One region of the Vibrio sp. JZG10 genome, then DNA from elsewhere that is predicted to be linked to it. Evidence: predicted binding sites of a transcription regulator. Region 1 holds the regulator's gene; each other region holds the start of a gene.
The links. The regulator PurR, encoded in region 1, represses purine synthesis genes. The targets are predictions, from matches to a motif close to TNANGNAAACGTTTNCNTNA.

Region 2: a site for PurR is predicted at 2,565-2,584, ahead of purM (phosphoribosylformylglycinamidine cyclo-ligase). Genes of this name have one in related genera too.
Region 3: a site for PurR is predicted at 2,272-2,291, ahead of ihfA (integration host factor subunit alpha). Genes of this name have one in related genera too.
Region 4: a site for PurR is predicted at 2,636-2,655, ahead of glpX (class II fructose-bisphosphatase). Genes of this name have one in related genera too.

What each region holds. Positions count from the first base shown of each region.
Region 1 covers NZ_JBSUGE010000001.1:561,451-566,307, forward strand. The annotation lists gene elyC (envelope biogenesis factor ElyC) at 1-339, shown strand, start outside; gene torR (two-component system response regulator TorR) at 413-1,123, opposite strand; gene torD (molecular chaperone TorD) at 1,390-2,037, shown strand; gene purR (HTH-type transcriptional repressor PurR) at 2,503-3,507, shown strand; cyclic di-GMP riboswitch class I at 3,793-3,882, shown strand; gene ACWYVB_RS02565 (TfoX/Sxy family DNA transformation protein) at 3,999-4,589, shown strand; gene ACWYVB_RS02570 (TVP38/TMEM64 family protein) at 4,705-4,857, shown strand, end outside.
Region 2 covers NZ_JBSUGE010000014.1:37,990-42,846, forward strand. The annotation lists gene ACWYVB_RS15910 (DUF2066 domain-containing protein) at 1-101, opposite strand, end outside; gene ACWYVB_RS15915 (uracil-xanthine permease family protein) at 467-1,720, shown strand; gene upp (uracil phosphoribosyltransferase) at 1,842-2,468, opposite strand; gene purM (phosphoribosylformylglycinamidine cyclo-ligase) at 2,648-3,688, shown strand; gene purN (phosphoribosylglycinamide formyltransferase) at 3,840-4,496, shown strand.
Region 3 covers NZ_JBSUGE010000001.1:301,161-306,017, reverse strand. The annotation lists gene pheT (phenylalanine--tRNA ligase subunit beta) at 1-835, shown strand, start outside; gene ACWYVB_RS01425 (AEC family transporter) at 1,053-1,934, opposite strand; gene ihfA (integration host factor subunit alpha) at 2,468-2,764, shown strand; gene ACWYVB_RS01415 (RelA/SpoT domain-containing protein) at 2,888-3,667, opposite strand; gene ACWYVB_RS01410 (thiopurine S-methyltransferase) at 3,984-4,634, shown strand; gene purT (formate-dependent phosphoribosylglycinamide formyltransferase) at 4,708-4,857, opposite strand, start outside.
Region 4 covers NZ_JBSUGE010000037.1:10,858-15,714, reverse strand. The annotation lists gene hslU (HslU--HslV peptidase ATPase subunit) at 1-177, shown strand, start outside; gene ACWYVB_RS23485 (1,4-dihydroxy-2-naphthoate polyprenyltransferase) at 486-1,403, shown strand; gene rraA (ribonuclease E activity regulator RraA) at 1,480-1,986, shown strand; gene zapB (cell division protein ZapB) at 2,122-2,364, opposite strand; gene glpX (class II fructose-bisphosphatase) at 2,713-3,720, shown strand; gene ACWYVB_RS23465 (helix-turn-helix transcriptional regulator) at 4,273-4,857, shown strand, end outside.

The DNA of each region.
Region 1 (4,857 bases):
GTCGCGAAATCCGATATCATTTTATTAGAAGATGCGAAAGATACGTGGGAAGAGGCGCGTCAAGCGGCTGCATTCGTTCAACAAAAGGAGATTGTGTTAGTCACTTCTGCGAGCCACATGAGCCGTGCATTGTATGAGTTCAACGCAGCAGGCATTAAACCAATCCCAGCCCCGACCAACTTCTTAGCTATTAGCGAAATCAGTCAACCTTGGGATAAATACTCACCTAAAGCGCGTTACTTAGAACAAACAGAGCTTTATTGGCATGAGTACTTGGGCAGCATTTGGCAAAGGTTGCGTGATACTGTCGGCCAAACACCAATGGTTGAAGCAAAGTAGTACTATCTTGAAACCACAAAAAAGGAGAGCCGAAGCTCTCCTTTTTCTTTTTTAAGACTTAGGTTTGTTCAGTTTAATCACCAGCAAACATATAGCCTTCGCCGTGCACCGTCACAAAAATTTGTGGGTTCTTTGGATCAAACTCCATTTTTGCGCGCATACGTCGAATAAGAACATCAATAGTACGATCATTGGGAGCATCAACTCGGTGGCTGATCATATTCAAAATACGCTCGCGACTTAACACCTGGTTAGGGTAAGACGATAACGCCACCAAAAGTTCGTATTCTGCTTTGGTCAATTTTACGGGTTCGCCGTTACGGCTCAGCGCACGACGTTGAATGTCGAATGTCCACTCTCCAAAACGTACAATATGTTCTTCACTGGTTTCGTTCGCTTTCGCGCTACCGCTACGCGCTGCTGAAATACGCCACAGCAAGTTTTTAACGCGAACCAACAATTCCCTCAGTTCAAAAGGTTTTGTCACATAATCGTCAGCGCCCATTTCTAGGCCTACGATTTTATCAATGCTATCCGTGCGTCCTGTTACTAATATGATACCAATATCCGATTGGCTACGTAATTCACGAGTAAGCATCAGGCCGTCTTCACCCGGCAGGTTGATATCCAGCATGATTAGGTCTACATCACCCGCTTGCAGGACCTCACGCATTTCTGCGCCACTCTCTGCTTCGCTGACTTGGTAACCCTCATTTTGGAAATATCCCGCAAGCTTACTACGAGTTACAACATCATCTTCTACGACTAATACGTGATAGCTCATTTACACCACTTTTCTGTCTTCTTATTATCCAAGACGTATTCTATTCATAACTAGTAACATTTCTAGTCATAGATACATTAAAAAGCAAGATTTAGCGTTTTTATTGATTCAAAACAAGCTTACCCATCGCTATTAATAAACGTTAATTTTTGACCATAAAACATAATAATTATAGTTACTGCTATTCATTTTAATTGATTACACTTAGGGGATATCCCTAATTGACTTTGTGATGCACAACTTGAAGCATCATTCAGGAGCCCAAGATGCAAGAAGTGAAAGCTTTTAATGAAAAACGCGCTGAAATTTACTGGTGGTTTTCGAGCTTGTTCGCAAAAGAGCTAACAGAGAAAGAGCTGGAAGCCTACCACAGTGTTGAAATTCGCAGTTTTCTAGCAGGTTTAGGTGAAAATGAGTCGCTGAAACCAGCCGTTGATAGCCTAGTTGATGCGCTAAACCGATTGCAAGATCGTGAAGACGCTCAATTGGAGCTTGCTGCTGACTTTTGTGAACTGTTTTTGAAGACAGAAAAATACGGCGCTCTTCCTTACGCATCGATGTACATCGGTGAATCAGGTTTGCTGAATGACAAGCCCGCCGAGGAAATGGAAAAGTTGATGGCAGAATTTGGCGTTCAAGTAGATGAAAATCTAAAAGAGCCAGCGGACCACTTAGCCGTTGAACTAGACTTTCTCGGCAACATGATCATCCGCTCAAACGAACTTGAGCAAGAAAAACACATGGAAGAAGCCTTCGTTAAACAAAACGACTTTATCCAGCAACAGTTGATGTCTTGGTTACCTCAGTTTGCAGACAAATGTAAACAATTCGACGAATTTGGGTTCTACTCGAGCGTCGCGAAACTATTAGTTGCATTTTGTAAACTAGACAGCGCTTACCTTCTTGGTGAATAATTGCCGCCTATTTTTAAGGAGCCCGCCTATCGGGCTTCCTGTATACCTGAAATAACTGAATGTAAGTAAGTTGGGTATATTATTCGTTTGCCTTAACTTAGCTCAAAGACGCTTGGTTATTTAGCAGTCAAAATGTGACTTCAAATACACAAATCTCTTGCTGAAAACATTGCTAGTCAGTCCACATAGGGCTAAAATGTGAGCGCAAACGATTAAATATGATTTATATGTAAACCGCTGAAATATAGCGGTTTTTGTGTTTTTTAACAGGTTGATGGCAATTTCTAATCAGATAGAAAAAAGATAAAATTCATCGACCGATGCTGCTACGTACCCTTTTGTCGTGCTTGGACCAACCGCTGCCGAAACACTTAGCGCCAACCTTAGATTGCTGGGTGTAAACCATTAGAGCATCAGGTACATCCAACACGACATATTTCAGTAGCTCGATACAGGACACCATTTATGGCCACTATAAAAGACGTTGCTCGCTTAGCCGGCGTTTCCACTACGACAGTTTCGCACGTTATCAATAAAACGCGTTTCGTTGCAGAAGCAACGCAAGAAAAAGTAATGAAAGCCGTGGACGAGTTGAATTACGCGCCAAGTGCTGTTGCACGCAGCCTAAAGTGCAACTCAACTCGTACGATTGGCATGTTAGTAACGCAGTCAACCAACCTATTCTTCTCAGAAGTGATTGACGGGGTTGAGAGCTACTGTTACCGCCAAGGCTACACTCTGATTCTGTGTAATACGGGTGGGATTTACGAAAAACAACGCGATTACATCCGTATGCTGGCTGAAAAACGTGTTGATGGCATCCTAGTGATGTGTTCTGACTTAACCGAAGAGCTTAAAGAGATGCTTGACCGTCATGCCGACATTCCTAAAGTGGTCATGGATTGGGGTCCAGAAAGCTCACAAGCGGACAAGATCATGGATAACTCAGAAGAAGGTGGCTACATCGCAACCAAACATCTGATCGACAATGGCCATACTGATATTGCTTGTCTAAGCGGTCACTTTGAAAAACTTGCTTGCCAAGAGCGCATTGCAGGTTTCCGTCGCGCGATGAGCGAAGCAAACCTAACTGTAAATGAAGATTGGATCCTTGAAGGTAACTTTGAATGTGATACGGCCGTATTAGTCGCAGATAAAATTACAGCAATGGACAAACGTCCGACAGCGGTATTCTGCTTTAACGACACAATGGCTCTGGGCCTAATGAGCCGCCTACAACAAAACGGCATCAAAGTTCCTGATGATATTTCAGTGATCGGCTACGACAACATCGAGCTTGCGGAATACTTCTCTCCACCGTTAACAACTATCCACCAACCTAAACGTCGTGTGGGTAAAAATGCGTTCGAGATCCTACTTGAGCGAATCAAAGATAAAGAACACGAAAAGCGAATTTTCGAAATGCGACCTGAGCTTGTAATTCGAAACACCGTGAAGAAAATGAACTAAAATTCGCCAAATATAACGATGTCAAATAAGCGCTCTAAAAGGGCGCTTATTTTTTATCTCTAAATAACTTTTCCCTGACTTAGGTTTGTTAGACAAAAAGCCTCGAATCTCTAAGTCTCTGTTTTATATGTAGGTAAATCACACTCCCTCACAACCTCGAGATCATCCCGCCTTATTCTCAAATATGCACAAACATGCGCTTGTCGACACTTTTTATTGAACCAAAATCACACTTTTACGGGTAAAACGTGATGTTAATTCAATATACGAAGTATGCTCACTCTGTCACGCACAGGGCAAACCATTCGAAAGGGTGGGACGCAAAGCCTCCGGCCTGAACCATAGTACTATATGGAAGGTAGCGGGGTTACCGATGGCAAGTGTGCAAGCGATGACTTTACCCTGTAATGACATTGCTTTTGCGCATGTTTGCTACTCTCTCGGACCTGACTTTTGGTGGCGTAATATTAATTACACCGAGATAACAAAACATGGATAAACCGATACTCAAAGACTCTATGAAGCTATTTGAGGCACTTGGTAATATCAAGTCGCGCTCAATGTTTGGTGGCTTCGGACTATTCGCTGATGAAACAATGTTTGCACTAGTTGTAAATAATCAGCTTCATATAAGAGCAGACCAACAAACTTCATCTGACTTCGAGAAACAAGGGCTAAAGCCTTACGTTTATAAAAAACGTGGCTTCCCAGTCGTTACAAAGTACTACGCAATTTCCAACGATTTATGGGAGTCTAGCGAACGCTTAATCGAAGTAGCTAACCAATCGTTGAAAAAGGCAAAGCTTGAAAAAGAACAGCAGGCAACTACAAAGCCTAATCGCTTAAAAGATTTGCCTAACTTACGACTGGCGACTGAACGCATGCTGAAAAAAGCAGGCATTGAGTCAGTAGAAAAACTGGAAGAGGAAGGTGCACTTAACGCTTATAAAGCGATAAGAGATACGCACTCTGCAACCGTCAACATTGAGCTGTTATGGGCACTAGAAGGGGCTATTAACGGTACTCATTGGAGCGTTGTACCTCAAGCTCGCCGAGATGAGTTGATGAACGGCCTCCAATAAAAGTCGGCCTTAAAAACTATCTTGTAAAACCGCAGTCTAATCTGCGGTTTTTTTGTGAAATTTTTTCGACTTTCCTTCTGTCTTATTACATATATCCCAAATTGGAATCATAAATATGAATAAGAAACTGATATTAGGCCTAATACTGGTCGCGATCATTATCTTTTTAGGCGTTAACTTTAGTCAGTATTTAACGTTGGAAAATGCAAAAGCCCAACAAGAAGCGCTGACCACATACATCGATCAGAACTTTGTTTTTTCGGCAGCT
Region 2 (4,857 bases), on a different contig from region 1:
TCACTGTCGATAACCACTTCGGCACGATAGATATCCACCTGAGTTAATGCATATACTGGTAGGGACAACCAACCTATCAGTAAGAGAGCTAAATAGCGCATAGTTTTTATAATCCTCTGAACAAGAACCCGAATAATAAGCAACTATCAAATCTTGAGCAAGGTAAGTACTGAGTAAATTGTCTGTATTACGACCAGCTTTGTTAACTCGGGTCTCAACGAGCACTCTAGTGTTGTTTTTCATAATAAACTCATTGCTTATCCAGCTATCTCAACAAGTTAGACAGTTCATTTTTCATCGTCACGCAAGACTCGTAAAAGAGGCCAATTTGCAAGCAACTAACTCTCAAAAACGCTATTTATGGGAAAAATTCAATCGAAAGTTTGATCCATGCAACGTTGCAAACGATTGCAGGATGATAGTATTCGCCGGATTTGTCTGCGTATCTTGAAAATAGGGAATTATTATGAAAAACGCGTTACAAGGCGCTCAAATGCTCTTTGTCGCTTTTGGTGCTTTGGTGCTTGTGCCGCTGTTAACTGGCCTTGATCCAAATGTCGCCCTCTTTGGTGCCGGTGTCGGTACTCTCCTCTTCCAATTAATGACTAAACGTTCTGTTCCCATCTTCCTTGCCTCTTCTTTTGCGTTTATTGCTCCTATTATGTTCGGTATCCAAACTTGGGGTATCGGCGCAACGATGGGCGGCTTAATGGCAGCGGGCCTGGTTTATGTGGCTTTAGGGGCGATGATCAAAGTGCGCGGTGTTGGATTCATCCATAAAATTCTCCCGCCTGTTGTCGTTGGCCCTGTGATCATGGTGATTGGTCTTGGCCTTGCTCCAACAGCAGTGAACATGGCGGTAGGTAAAACCGGTGATGGTGCTGCACAGCTTGTTAATGGTGATGCTGCGATCATCATCTCGGCGGTCTCACTGCTCACAACCATTGTACTAAGCGTTTTTGCAAAAGGCTTCTTGAAGCTCGTTCCTATTGTTGGTGGTATTCTTGCTGGTTACTCTGTTTCTCTATTCTACGGGGTGGTTGATTTCACTCCTGTAACACAAGCGGCTTGGCTAGCTATGCCAAACTTCACCGCGCCAGAGTTCAACATAAACGCAATCTTGTTCATGATTCCTGTCGCTATCGCACCTGCGGTAGAGCACGTAGGTGACATGCTTGCTATCTCAAACGTTACAGGTAAAAACTACCTGAAAAAACCTGGCCTTCATCGCACAATCGCAGGTGACGGGGTGGCAACTATCGCAGCCTCGATGGTGGGTGCTCCACCAAACACCACTTACAGTGAAGTTACAGGAGCGGTAATGCTAACCAAAGCATTTAACCCTGTGATCATGACTTGGGCTGCGATCACTGCAATCGTACTTGCATTGGTAGGTAAGCTAGGTGCGGTTCTTCAAACAATTCCTGTGCCTGTCATGGGCGGCATCATGATTCTGCTTTTCGGCTCTATCGCCACAGTAGGCCTCAACACACTGATCAAGAATAACGTTGATTTACATAAGTCTCGCAACCTAGTGATCGTTGCCGTAACACTTGTATTTGGTATTGGCGGTATGGCTTTCGGTATTGGTGAGTTCAGCCTACAAGGTGTGAGCCTATGCGGTATCGTGGCAATTATTCTTAACCTTGTGTTACCAAACGATTTAGGTGAAAACCACGTTGTAGATAACGCACAAATGGAAGAAGAGAACGCGAAATAGTGCGTCTGCGCTGCTTTACTGAGTGGCGCATTTTATTCTTCTCGTATTATAGATATAAAAAAGGCTTGGTTTTCACCAAGCCTTTGTTTTTTCTGTTCAGTCGTAGTAATACATTAAAGAATTACTTAGTACCGAAGATCTTATCACCTGCATCACCTAGACCCGGTACGATGTAGCCTTTGTCATTTAGCTTCTCATCGATTGCCGCAGTGTATAACTCCACATCTGGGTGTGCTTTTTCTAGCGCTTCAATACCTTCTGGTGCAGCAACAAGTACCAACACTTTGATTTGGTTACAACCTTTCTCTTTTAGAAGATCGATCGTAGCAATCATAGAACCACCTGTTGCAAGCATTGGGTCAACAACAAGCGCAATACGCTCATCGATGTTAGAAGCAAGCTTGTTGAAGTAAGGAACTGGCTCAAGTGTTTCTTCATCACGGTAAATACCAACAACACTGATACGTGCGCTTGGCATGTGCTCAAGAACACCGTCCATCATGCCTAGACCTGCACGTAGGATTGGTACTACGGTTACTTTTTTACCTTTAATTTGGTCTACTTCTACCGGACCGTTCCAACCATCAATGGTCACTTTTTCTGTTTCAAAGTCTGACGTTGCTTCGTAAGTAAGTAGGCTACCGACCTCAGTCGCTAACTCACGAAAACGTTTTGTGCTGATGTCACCTTCTCTCATTAGACCAATTTTATGTTTTACTAGAGGGTGCTTTACTTCAACAACTTTCATGTCCATCTCCGGCTATAGTTGGCAATATTTAAACAAACCTTCAGATTATACATGATTTTTACAGGGATATCAGGATAAATCACTAAAGAAAAAAACAGACGCAAACGTTTGCTATCTATGTTTAAGCACTGTTAGAATAGCGCCGTTTTCATATCCAACTTAATACCGAGGACTTCCCTGTGAGTGGTAACAACTCTTCTCTTAGCTATAAAGACGCTGGTGTAGATATTGATGCAGGCAACGCGCTTGTGGATCGTATTAAGGGTGCGGTAAAACGTACTCGTCGCCCTGAAGTTATGGGTGGTATCGGTGGTTTTGGCGCGCTATGCGAATTGCCAACCAAATACAAACAACCTGTACTGGTTTCTGGTACTGATGGCGTAGGTACTAAGCTTCGCCTAGCACTGGATATGAACAAGCACGACACTATCGGCATCGACCTTGTTGCGATGTGTGTAAATGATCTTATCGTGCAAGGCGCAGAGCCACTGTTCTTCCTAGATTATTACGCAACAGGCAAGCTAGACGTTGATACCGCTGCGGATGTTGTTTCAGGTATCGCGGAAGGCTGTATTCAAGCAGGTTGTGCCCTAATTGGTGGCGAAACTGCGGAGATGCCTGGCATGTATGAAGGCGAAGACTACGACGTAGCTGGTTTCTGTGTTGGCGTAGTCGAAAAAGAAGACGTGATCGACGGCACGAAAGTCGCTGCTGGTGATGCACTTATCGCTGTTGGCTCAAGCGGTCCACACTCAAACGGTTACTCCCTTATCCGTAAAATCCTAGAAGTATCTGGTGCAGATAAGAACGAAGAACTAGCAGGTCGCACTATCGGTGAGCACCTACTAGAACCAACGAAGATTTACATCAAATCAGCACTTAAGATGATTGAGAAACACGACATCCATGCGATTTCTCATATCACTGGTGGTGGTTTCTGGGAAAACATCCCACGTGTGCTGCCTGAAGGTACAAAAGCAGTTATCGATGGTAGCAGCTGGGAATGGCCAGTGATCTTCAAGTGGCTACAAGAGAAAGGCAACGTCGACACACACGAAATGTACCGTACGTTCAACTGTGGTGTGGGTCTAATCGTTGCACTACCTAAAGACCAAGCGGAAGCCGCGGTTGCTCTTCTTCAAGAAGAAGGTGAAAACGCATGGGTGATTGGTCAAATCGCGCAAGCTGAAGCGAATGAAGAGCAAGTTGAAATCCAATAATTTGCAAATCGAGCTCACAAGATAAAAAGAATGAGGACACTAGATGACTAGGTCCTCATTTTGCTATCTAGAACAATAAAAACCATTCTATTAGTAGGTAGTTTAGAAGCTACATAACTCTAACCTACAATACCAAGGCACTCTCGACATCATGAAAAACCATACCCTAAAAAACATTGTGGTCCTCATCTCGGGTAACGGAAGTAACCTGCAAGCTATCTTGGAAGCTTGCGAAAACAGCATGCCAAACGCACGAGTGGCAGCCGTGTTCTCTAACAAAGCAGATGCTTTTGGTTTAGAACGTGCAAAAAAGTTTGATGTAGACGGTCACTTTGTCGACCCTAAAGCATTCGACTCGCGTGAAAGCTTTGATGCAGAGCTAATGAGTCAAATCGATGAATACCAACCAGACGTGATTATTCTGGCGGGCTACATGCGTATTCTGAGCAGCGAGTTTGTTTCTCATTACATGGGTAAGATGATCAATATCCACCCTTCTCTTCTACCAAAATATCCTGGGCTACACACACACCAGAGAGCAATAGATGCTGGCGACAAAGAACATGGTACGAGTGTGCACTTTGTAACGGAAGAGCTTGATGGTGGCCCTGTCATACTGCAAGCAAAAGTTCCGGTATTCGAAGACGATAATGCTAGTGTACTTGCAGCGCGTGTTCAGGCTCAGGAACACCGAATCTACCCTATGGTGGCTAAGTGGTTAGTAGATGAGCGCTTAATCATGAAGGATGGTAAAGCCTATTTAGATGGTGCAGAGCTTGGCACACACGGCTACGCCTCCGATGAGTAGTCCTGAATACCAAACTCCAAACACAAAAGAGCAGCCTGAGAGCTGCCTTTTGTTATTTTGAAACATATAAAACTGATTCAAGAAAGCCGTAGTGAGACTAGAAACCTAAAACCCAACATTCTAAAAAATCCCATAACCACTTGAGTAACACGACACTCGGAAAGTAGATTCTGAATCTGGTTCGTTCCTCACCGTTCAGAATGACGTGGTGTTTTATGAGAAATTTCTATCAGTTACGTCTTTCCGGCAAGCCTTAGCGAGACTAGGAAGCTAGAAAGTATGAGAGTTCACCAGTATCCGCATTCGGTTTAAAACGCATCAAAATAAAGCTCGCGATTAAGCGAGCTTTATTTTTATATTC
Region 3 (4,857 bases), 260 kb from region 1:
TGAGCAACAAAAGCTAGTTGTACCTGGTGTTGAGCCTCTAGTGCTTCCAAACCCAATTTCTGCAGATATGTCAGCAATGCGTCTTGGTCTTATCCAAGGTCTGCTGAACACGGTTGTTCACAACCAGAAGCGTCAACAGCCACGTGTTCGTCTATTCGAATACGGTCTACGTTTCATCCCATGTGAATCTGCAGAAAACGGCATGCGCCAAGAGCCTATGCTTGCAGGTGTTATTGCTGGTACTCGCGGTGAAGAGCATTGGGATATCGAAACTAACACGGTTGATTTCTTTGACCTTAAGGGCGATCTAGAAGCGATTCTAGAGCTATCTGCGAACGAAAAAGCGTACTCTTTCGCAGCAGCTAAGCACCCAGCGCTTCATCCAGGTCAATCTGCGGCAATCATCGTAGATGGCAAAGAAGTGGGCGTGATCGGTACCATTCACCCTGAGCTTGAGCGTAAGTTCGGTCTAAACGGTCGTACTATCGTATTCGAAATCGAATGGTCTGCAATCAACAGCAAAGTGATCCCAGAAGCGGTAGCACTTTCTAAATTCCCTTCAAACCGTCGTGATATCGCGGTAGTAGTGGATGAAGCTGTTGCATCTGGTGACATCGTTAACGCTTGTCTAGAGCAAGGTGGCGAGTTCCTTAAAGATGCGAAACTGTTCGACGTTTACGTAGGTAAAGGCGTTGAAGAAGGTAAGAAGAGCCTAGCAATCGCTCTGACTCTACAGTCACTTGAGCGTACGCTTGAAGATGCAGATATCGCTGGTGCGGTTGACGCTATCGTTGCTCACGTTTCTGAGAAGTTTGGTGCTGCTCTACGTGACTAAGCGTTAGACGAACTATCTCTCTTAAGAAACTAAAAACCCTGTCAAATCGGCAGGGTTTTTTTATGTTGAGCATTATCTTATTGTGATTCACGTACTAGGCCGTTTACGTCACCTCCAACAACCTCAAAAATCTGGACCAAACTTGAGGTAACGCTTAATCGAGACTTGGCATATATCGTTTTTCAGCCAACAGACGCTAACGCTAGCTTATTGGCGGCTAGGCAGCGAGTGAGAGGGTATAGCTAAGCAGAAGTGGCAGCGTAAGAATACTGAAAAAGTTGCCAAATAGTACCATTGACGCCACTTTCATGGGCTCTATATTCAGCCTTTCCGCAAATAGGTAATTCATGACGGCTGGTGGCAGCATTGTGAAGAGTACCATCATTTGCAATTGCATCGTTGGAAGGGGAATTAACCAATAAATAAGTGCAAATGCAACCGCCCCAGTTGCAAGCGACTGCACGGTACACAATACACCAACCTTTAAACCGTCCACTCTTAAATGACACATTTGCGCCCCCAGGGATAAAAGCATCACGGGTACTGCCGCTTGGCCAAGTAGAGCGGTCGCTTCGTATAAAGGTGCCCATGCACCCACATTTGACACGTTGAGAAACAGAGCCAACGACGCAGCTAAAAAGATTGGCATCTTGACTATTTGCTTAAAAGGGTTGCCATGACTAAGTAGCATTACACCTAAACTAATGTGCAAGCATGCTGACACGACAAATAGCAGTACTGCTGAGGATAGCGCAATTTCTCCAAACGTATAGGTAAACAAAGGAATAGCAAGGTTTCCGCTATTGCGAAACATATGTGGTGGTGCCCAGGTTTTAAACGACAGTGACGTCAATCGACATACAGGGATCATGAGTAGTGCGGGAACCAAAACCGCGACAATTGCTGCAAAAAGGAGTGGTCCCTGATTCGAGCCTAACGGCATGCTAACGAGCGAAGAAAACACCAGCGCAGGTGTGAAAACCTCAATGTTAATGCGGTTGATTGGACGAAAGTCAGGCTTGATGTAACAACCTACCAAATAGCCGACGCCGACAAGAGCAAAAACAGGGAAAAGAATATTTATGATTTGATTAATCATGGTCGCCTAGATGAAGTGTAAGGAGCTAATGTGGAGATACACGAAGAACCACATTATCAACCTTTATATATTGCGTCATCGCTGAACAGTGAGAAGCGTGGGTTTAATCAAGCTTTCTAAGCACAGTTACAAAGCCAGGTGGTCATACCATTTAGTTCAATTGTTACGTATCGAGTTACATACAAATCACTGAATTTACGACAAGTTCTATGTCAAGTGTCTGTTAAATAACCAATCTCTGATATTTTTATTAAATAGTGATTAATGTTGATATTTAAACTACTTTTAGTTTTATCAGCTGGATGTTTTTCCTATTAAAGAGAAAACAAAAACAAAAATATCAAAATGTTGGCGTTTAACAATAATTTACATAGTGCTATTCCTTTTGTTCGCCAAGAAAAAAGTTGGCGAAAATCATAAGCTTGTCATACACTTCCTGATGTAACCCCGATATGTTGTTGAATTGGTAGGGTAAAACTGCTCTGGCGCTACACTAACGTAGCATTGTTTAACATAGCTTTGAGGAAAGTTTTATGGCGCTCACAAAAGCCGAACTGGCAGAAAACCTGTTTGATAAATTAGGATTTAGTAAGCGGGACGCCAAGGAAACGGTGGAAGTGTTCTTTGAAGAGATTCGTAAGGCACTGGAAAGTGGCGAACAGGTAAAACTGTCAGGTTTTGGTAACTTTGATCTTCGTGACAAGAATGAACGACCTGGTCGTAACCCGAAAACCGGTGAAGATATTCCAATTACTGCTCGACGTGTAGTGACTTTTCGCCCGGGTCAGAAGTTAAAAGCTCGTGTAGAAAACCTGAAGAAAGTACAGTAAGCCGAATAAATGGATCACGCTAAGGCGTGGTCTTTTTTTTGCGTAAAACTTGTGTCGCATATAAACGAAAACCACCGCAATGCGGTGGTTTTTCTGTTTTTGAGTATATCTTAATGATATGGATTACGCTGCTTCTAGGTGCGTTGTTAAGTATGGTTGCCATGCTTGTTGGTACAAGTTTTTAGACTGTGCACGCATGTTGCGAATAGAAGCGAGTTCTAGTTCGCTTAGTTCGCGTTTCTCCATCATCGCTTGGCGTTCTAGTTTCTGGATTTTTTCGTATAGGTCGTGTTCAGGACCGCTTTTCACATCTGCGATGGCTTTTAAGTGCAGTTGAACTTCCGCAACTAGATTTGTCTTTGGTAAACGAACGAGTAAGTTCAAGTCTCTATAGCCTGAAGGACCAGGTTTTTTGAAGCGATTTTTTACTTTAACAATTGTTGTTTCACGCTCTAAGGTTTCATAAATGGAGACTAAGCTCGCGACGTCTTCAGCAACAATCGTGGCACGGGCTAGGTCAGTAATGCGTTCGACTTTTCCATCTAACTCCAAAGCTATTTTTTCTTCTGCTCGTTGTTTGGACTTTACGCCTGCGAAGTATGGCTGAGCATCATTAAGAAGTGCGGTACTTTTACAGATAGTTTCAAGCTCAAATTGTGCTTGGTGAGCTTTGCTGTAAAGAATGTCGAAGTCAGTGTATGGCTGAGTTGGAGTTGCGTCGATTGACTGAATACCATACAAGCCGCTAAGGCTATGTTTAAAGAGTTTCGAACAAACTTCGTTTTGGCTTGTTGAACGATTTTGATCGCCACTCGGCGCTGGGGTAATTGGAAGTGCGGCAAATGCCGGTGCACGGCTAAGTACCAAAAGCATCAATGCTGTAGTACGAAGAAATAAGCTCATTCACTCTCCTTAACTTGCTTGTACTTAGAAAATAGGGAACATAAAGGTCGCTAAGTTCGGCAAATCAGGTACTAACTTATTAATGGGGTCATTACGAAAGATTCCAAGGTTTCAGTTTTGTCTTGAAGTGGAATCGTGCGTTAGATCACCATTTCTCTTTTCTTTATTCTGTTTATCAGATAAAGGCGTGGTTCCTATAAGAACGTTTACATCCTATCACCGCTGTATTAACCAAAGATGAACGGCATAGACAAATTGAAAAAAATCGTTAGTCTTACTTCTCAAAATGAAAATCAGCCGACAAGTAGAAAGTAAAATGAGAGACCAAGAGTTTTGGCATAATAAATGGGCCAGTAATCAAATCGGATTTCACTTGGAAGATGTAAACCCGCTATTACCTGCATATTGGCAACACACAAACCCAAAGCGTGAAGACAAAGTGTTAGTGCCTTTGTGTGGAAAGTCAGAAGACTTGATTTGGTTGGCGATGAAGCATGATTCAGTTGAAGGTGTTGAGCTGAGCCATATCGCTGTTCGTGCCTTTTTTGCTGAACATTTTTATACGCCAACCGTGACGCCTGTTAATGGTATGCACGAGCTTTATCAATTTGATGAGCTTTCTATTTATACTGGGGACTTTTTCACTGCTCCAGTATCTCAAGCCGATATCATTTATGATCGCGCCGCGTTGGTTGCTTTACCGCAAGATATGCGAGAGGAGTATGTAGAGCGCCTCAAGCAACTTTTGAATCCAGGCGGTCGTATTTTGCTTGTTACACTCAACTATCCTCAAGAAGAGATGGCGGGGCCTCCATTTAGCGTGCCAGTTGAAGAGATTGAGCAGTTATTTTCAGGTTACAAAGTTACCTGCTTGAACGTAGATGAAGCTGATGAAAACCATCCTAAAATTGCTAAAAAAGGCTTAAGGCGCTTCTCTGAAGAAGTGTACTTAATCGAGAGTGAATAGGTTTTTCTCGGTTTGGAACACGAAATAGCGCAGCAATTAGAGCTGCGCTGTTTTTTGTAGGATTGGAGCTCGTTTAATAAGTAATATTCACTTTTGATGCACTTTCAATAGCACCTTGAACGGCCTCTTCGGTGGTTTTTCGTCGCGTAAGGACAACACCTAAACGACGGCGACCATCGATTTCTGGCTTGCCGAATAGACGAACTTGCGTTTGAGGTTGAGC
Region 4 (4,857 bases), on a different contig from region 1:
AGCACAGAAAACATCGGTGCTCGTCGCTTACACACCGTAATGGAACGCTTGATGGATGAAATCTCTTACGACGCAGCGGAGCAATCTGGCGCTAAATTCGTTATTGATTCCGCTTATGTGAAAGAGCGCCTAGGCGACACGATTGAAGATGAAGATCTAAGCCGCTTTATTCTTTAATCGCAATCTATTTTACCAAAGCCCAGAACCTTGTTTCTGGGCTTTTTGTTTAGAATGACGATTACTGTGACAACACCTAAATCAAAAGATCTGGTCATTCTAGCGAGCTCAAGCGAGACTAAGAATCTAATAGCAGTGTTCTCCGTACCCTCCACTTTCCAAAAAGAGGGCTATTTTATCGCCTCAAATATCGAAACTGCTTTCCTTCTACTTCACCCTTTGACTTTTAGTTGAGTTGTTTTAGGTCAATAGCGTATCTGCCTCTTTGTGCTTATACTGGGCACATTGGTTACTAGCACGAAATTTCCATGAAACAATCTTTACAGATCTGGCTTGAAGCCGCTCGTCCAAAAACATTACCTCTGGCATTGGTCTCTATCTTAACAGGTAGCGTACTCGCCTACTCGGCGGGTCATTTCTCACTGACGATTGCCATCATGGCTTTCGTAACCGCGACATTGCTGCAAATTCTGTCCAACCTGGCAAACGACTATGGCGATGCCGTTCAAGGTACAGATAACGACAAACGCCTTGGCCCATTACGAGCGATGCAGTCTGGCGCGGTAAGTGCGAAACAGATGAAACAGGCGATTATCTTTAACATCGTTCTGACCGCCATTTCTGGCTTAGTGTTAGTTTTCTATTCACTAAGCTCACTAGAAAGCATTGTGACGTTTATCGGGCTGGGAATTTTAGCCATCCTCGCGGCGATTGCTTACACCATGGGTAGCAAACCATACGGTTACGTGGGGCTTGGCGATATTTCAGTTTTCTTGTTTTTTGGTTTACTCGGCGTCTCCGGTACCTATTTCTTGCATACTGGTCACGTAGATACCACGCTATTCTTACCTGCTCTAGGCTGCGGTTTACTCGCCGTTGCAGTACTCAACATCAACAATATGCGTGATATCGAGAACGACCGAGAGTGTGGTAAACGCACGGTCGCAGTGCGTTTGGGTCAACGCAAAGCCAAGCAGTACCACTTTGTTTTACTTGGCGGTGCTATTCTTGCCTTTGCGGCTTACTTGTTAATTCAAGACAAACCCGTTTGGATTAGCTTGCCATTTTTACTTAGTATTTATTTCGTGGCCGATCATGGTAAAGCGGTTTGGCATACACAAAAGCCCGCTCAGATAGCACCAATGATGCCAGTCATCGTGAAATGCTCTTTAGTCACCAACGTTTTGTTTGCAACAATTGTGGTAGCTCAAACTCTAGTAAGTTAAAAAAGGATTGTCATTGCATTGACTTAATGCCTAGATATACTCAAAGACAACCAATTTCTGTTTAGAAAGGTACGCTATGGAATACAATACCTCAGCACTCTGTGATATCTACCTCGATCAGGTAGATGTGGTTGAACCAATGTTCAGTAATTTTGGCGGTCGCGCTTCATTTGCCGGGCAAATCACCACCATCAAGTGTTTTGAAGATAATTCGTTGATCCGCGAGACATTAGAGCAAGATGGACTTGGTCGCGTTTTGTTAATTGACGGTGGCGGTTCCCTACGTAAAGCCCTTATCGATGCAGAAATCGCAACTATTGCGGAAGAAAACGAGTGGGAAGGCATTGTCGTTTACGGCTGTGTTCGTGAAGTAGATGAACTTGAAGATATGAACTTAGGCATTCAAGCCCTCGCTTCTATTCCTGTTGGAGCGACCAGCCAGGGTATCGGCGAATTAGATGTACCAGTCAACTTTGGCGGCGTCAGCTTCTTACCTGAAGATTATATTTATGCTGATAGCACTGGGATCATCCTGTCGCCTGAGCCATTGAATATTGATTTAGAGTTGGATGAAGAAGAATAACGAGTCTTAGGTACCTAAGTTATAGGACCTTATCTTGGCTATCAGAATCGAGCTTGTCCTAACGATTTTCAACTTGCCCAAAACACAAACACCCGCTTAACGCGGGTGTTTTTAATTTAGAATGAAGAAGCCGAATTATTCCACTTCGTCCATTTTGCCAAGTAGTGCACGAATGCGCTCTTGCCATTGCGCATGCTCTTGCTGTGCTTGTTGTGCTTTTTGCTCTAGCTCTTCACGTTGAGAGCGAAGCTCGTTCGCTTCTTCCGCAAGTTTTGCTTTATCTTCTTTCAGCTCTTCGACTTCCATCTGAAGAAGAGTGATTGTGTCAACTGCAGTTTGAATTTTAGATTCTAGTTGTTCTAGTACTTCAAAAGACATCTTGGCCTACCTATGTTATTCCGTTGGGACGATGTGCGAGATTGATGCACACCTAACCTATATAAGGTTCATTCTACTCAGCGTCGCGATGAGAAACACTCACTATATTCGATATTTCGCATCATTCGGTCAAAAAATCGGCGCAATCTCACTAAACGCTGACTTTTCTTATCGCCGAAGCATTTTTGAGCAAGAATTTTGCCTCCCGCCACGCTGAAAATCGCCCTAAGTATTGATCAAATTCAAGTTAGATAAAGTAAAAGCTCCGCAAAAAGGCAAACGTTTACCCTACGTTGTGATAGAATCGCCGCGCAAATTCTTCTTCCCTCTTGCTTACTTGGAGACATCATGAAACGCGATTTAGCAATGGCATTTTCCCGTGTGACTGAAGGTGCAGCTTTGGCTGGTTACAAATGGCTTGGCCGTGGCGATAAAAATGCAGCCGATGGCGCAGCTGTTGAAGTTATGCGCATCCTACTGAACAAAACAGATATCAGTGGTGAAATTGTCATTGGTGAGGGTGAAATCGATGATGCGCCAATGCTATACATTGGTGAGCAAGTGGGTATTGGTGGTGATGAAGTGGATATTGCAGTCGACCCGATTGAAGGGACTCGCATGACCGCAATGGGGCAATCCAACGCACTAGCCGTACTTGCCGCAGGTGAGAAAGGCAGCTTTCTTAAAGCGCCAGATATGTACATGGAAAAACTGGTTGTTGGCCCTGGTGCAAAAGGCGCAATTGATTTAGAAAAGCCGTTAAAAGAGAACCTAGAGAACGTAGCAAAAGCCCTGAACAAACCACTTGATACCTTAGTCGTTATTACCCTTGCGAAACCTCGCCACGATGACGTTATTGCAGAAATGCAAGCAATGGGCGTACGTGTCTTTGCGGTGCCTGATGGTGACGTGGCTGCCTCTATTCTGACTTGTATGCCAGACAGTGAAGTGGACATGATGTACTGTATTGGCGGCGCGCCAGAAGGGGTCGTCTCAGCCGCGGTGATTCGAGCGCTAGACGGTGACATGCACGGTCGTCTACTTCCGCGTCACGAAGTAAAAGGCGATACTGAAGAAAACCGCATTTACGGCGCAGACGAACTAAAACGCTGCGATGAAATGGGCGTAAAAGCGAATGTTGTCCTCAAAATGGAAGACATGGCTCGTAGCGACAATGTGGTATTTTCAGCTACAGGCATCACTAAAGGTGACTTGCTGGAAGGCATCTCTCGCCAAGGCAATATCGCAACCACAGAAACGCTGCTCGTGCGTGGTCGATGCCGTACTATTCGTCGCATTAAGTCGACTCACTACCTAGATCGTAAAGATCCAGAAGTGCGTGATATTATTCTTTAAGCATTTCTCGAGGCTCTAGCTCAATCTGAGTTTGAGCCTTTCTTTCCGCACAGCCGGACAATAGATTCTGAATCACCTCGTTCCTCGTTGTTCAGAATGACGGTTACTTTAATTAGCTCTAAATCAAAAGAGTTCGCCACTCTCGCGAGCTCCAGCGAGACTAAAAAATCCAGTAACAGCAAACTCCTATTCTCTCCTTCTCACCATAACCCCTACACAGCCGGACGATAGATTCTGAATCACACTCATTCCTCGTTGTTTAGAATGACGGTGACTTTAATAAGCTCTAAATCAAAAGAACTCGTCATTCTAGCGAGCTCCAGCGAGACTAAGAATCTAATAACAGCAAACTCCTATTCTCTCCCTCTCACCATAACCATTGCACAACCGAACGATAGATTCTGAATCACCTCGTTCCTCGCAGTTCAGAATGACGACGTATATTGGCTCATATGAACATAGCCCCTACAAATCCACACTCAAACTAAGTCAACACTTTTCTTTACTAACCCTATCGCGCATAATATGTACTGACGTATAAATGGTGGGTATATGAAGACCGTAGATAGGATATTGCAAATCGTTAAGCGTGATGGTTCCGTCACTGCAAAACAACTCTCTTCTGAGCTGGGTATGACAACTATGGGGGCGCGTCAGCACCTGCAGAGTTTAGAAGATGATGGCATCCTGTCTATTCATGACGTCAAAGTAAAAGTTGGTCGCCCTGCTCGTCATTGGTCTCTCACTCAAAAAGGTCATGAGCAATTTGCTGACCGTCACGGTGAGTTGACCATTCAGTTTATAGAAGCTGTCGAACATATTTTTGGCAAAGATGGACTGGAAAAAGTCACATCAGAAAGGGAAAAACTCACGTTACAAAGTTATCGTCAGCATCTTGAGCAATGTAACTCTCTGCAAGGCAAACTAGAAACTCTTGTGACACTAAGAGAACAAGAAGGCTATATGGCCGAGCTTGAGCAAGATGAGAACGGATTTATCTTGATCGAAAATCACTGCCCGATTTGTAAAGCCGCAACTCGCTGCCCAAGCTTGTGCCAATCGGAATTGAGCGTCTTTCAGTCTTTGCTTGGACGTGACACCAAAATAGAGCGCACCGAGCATATCATCAGCGGTCAA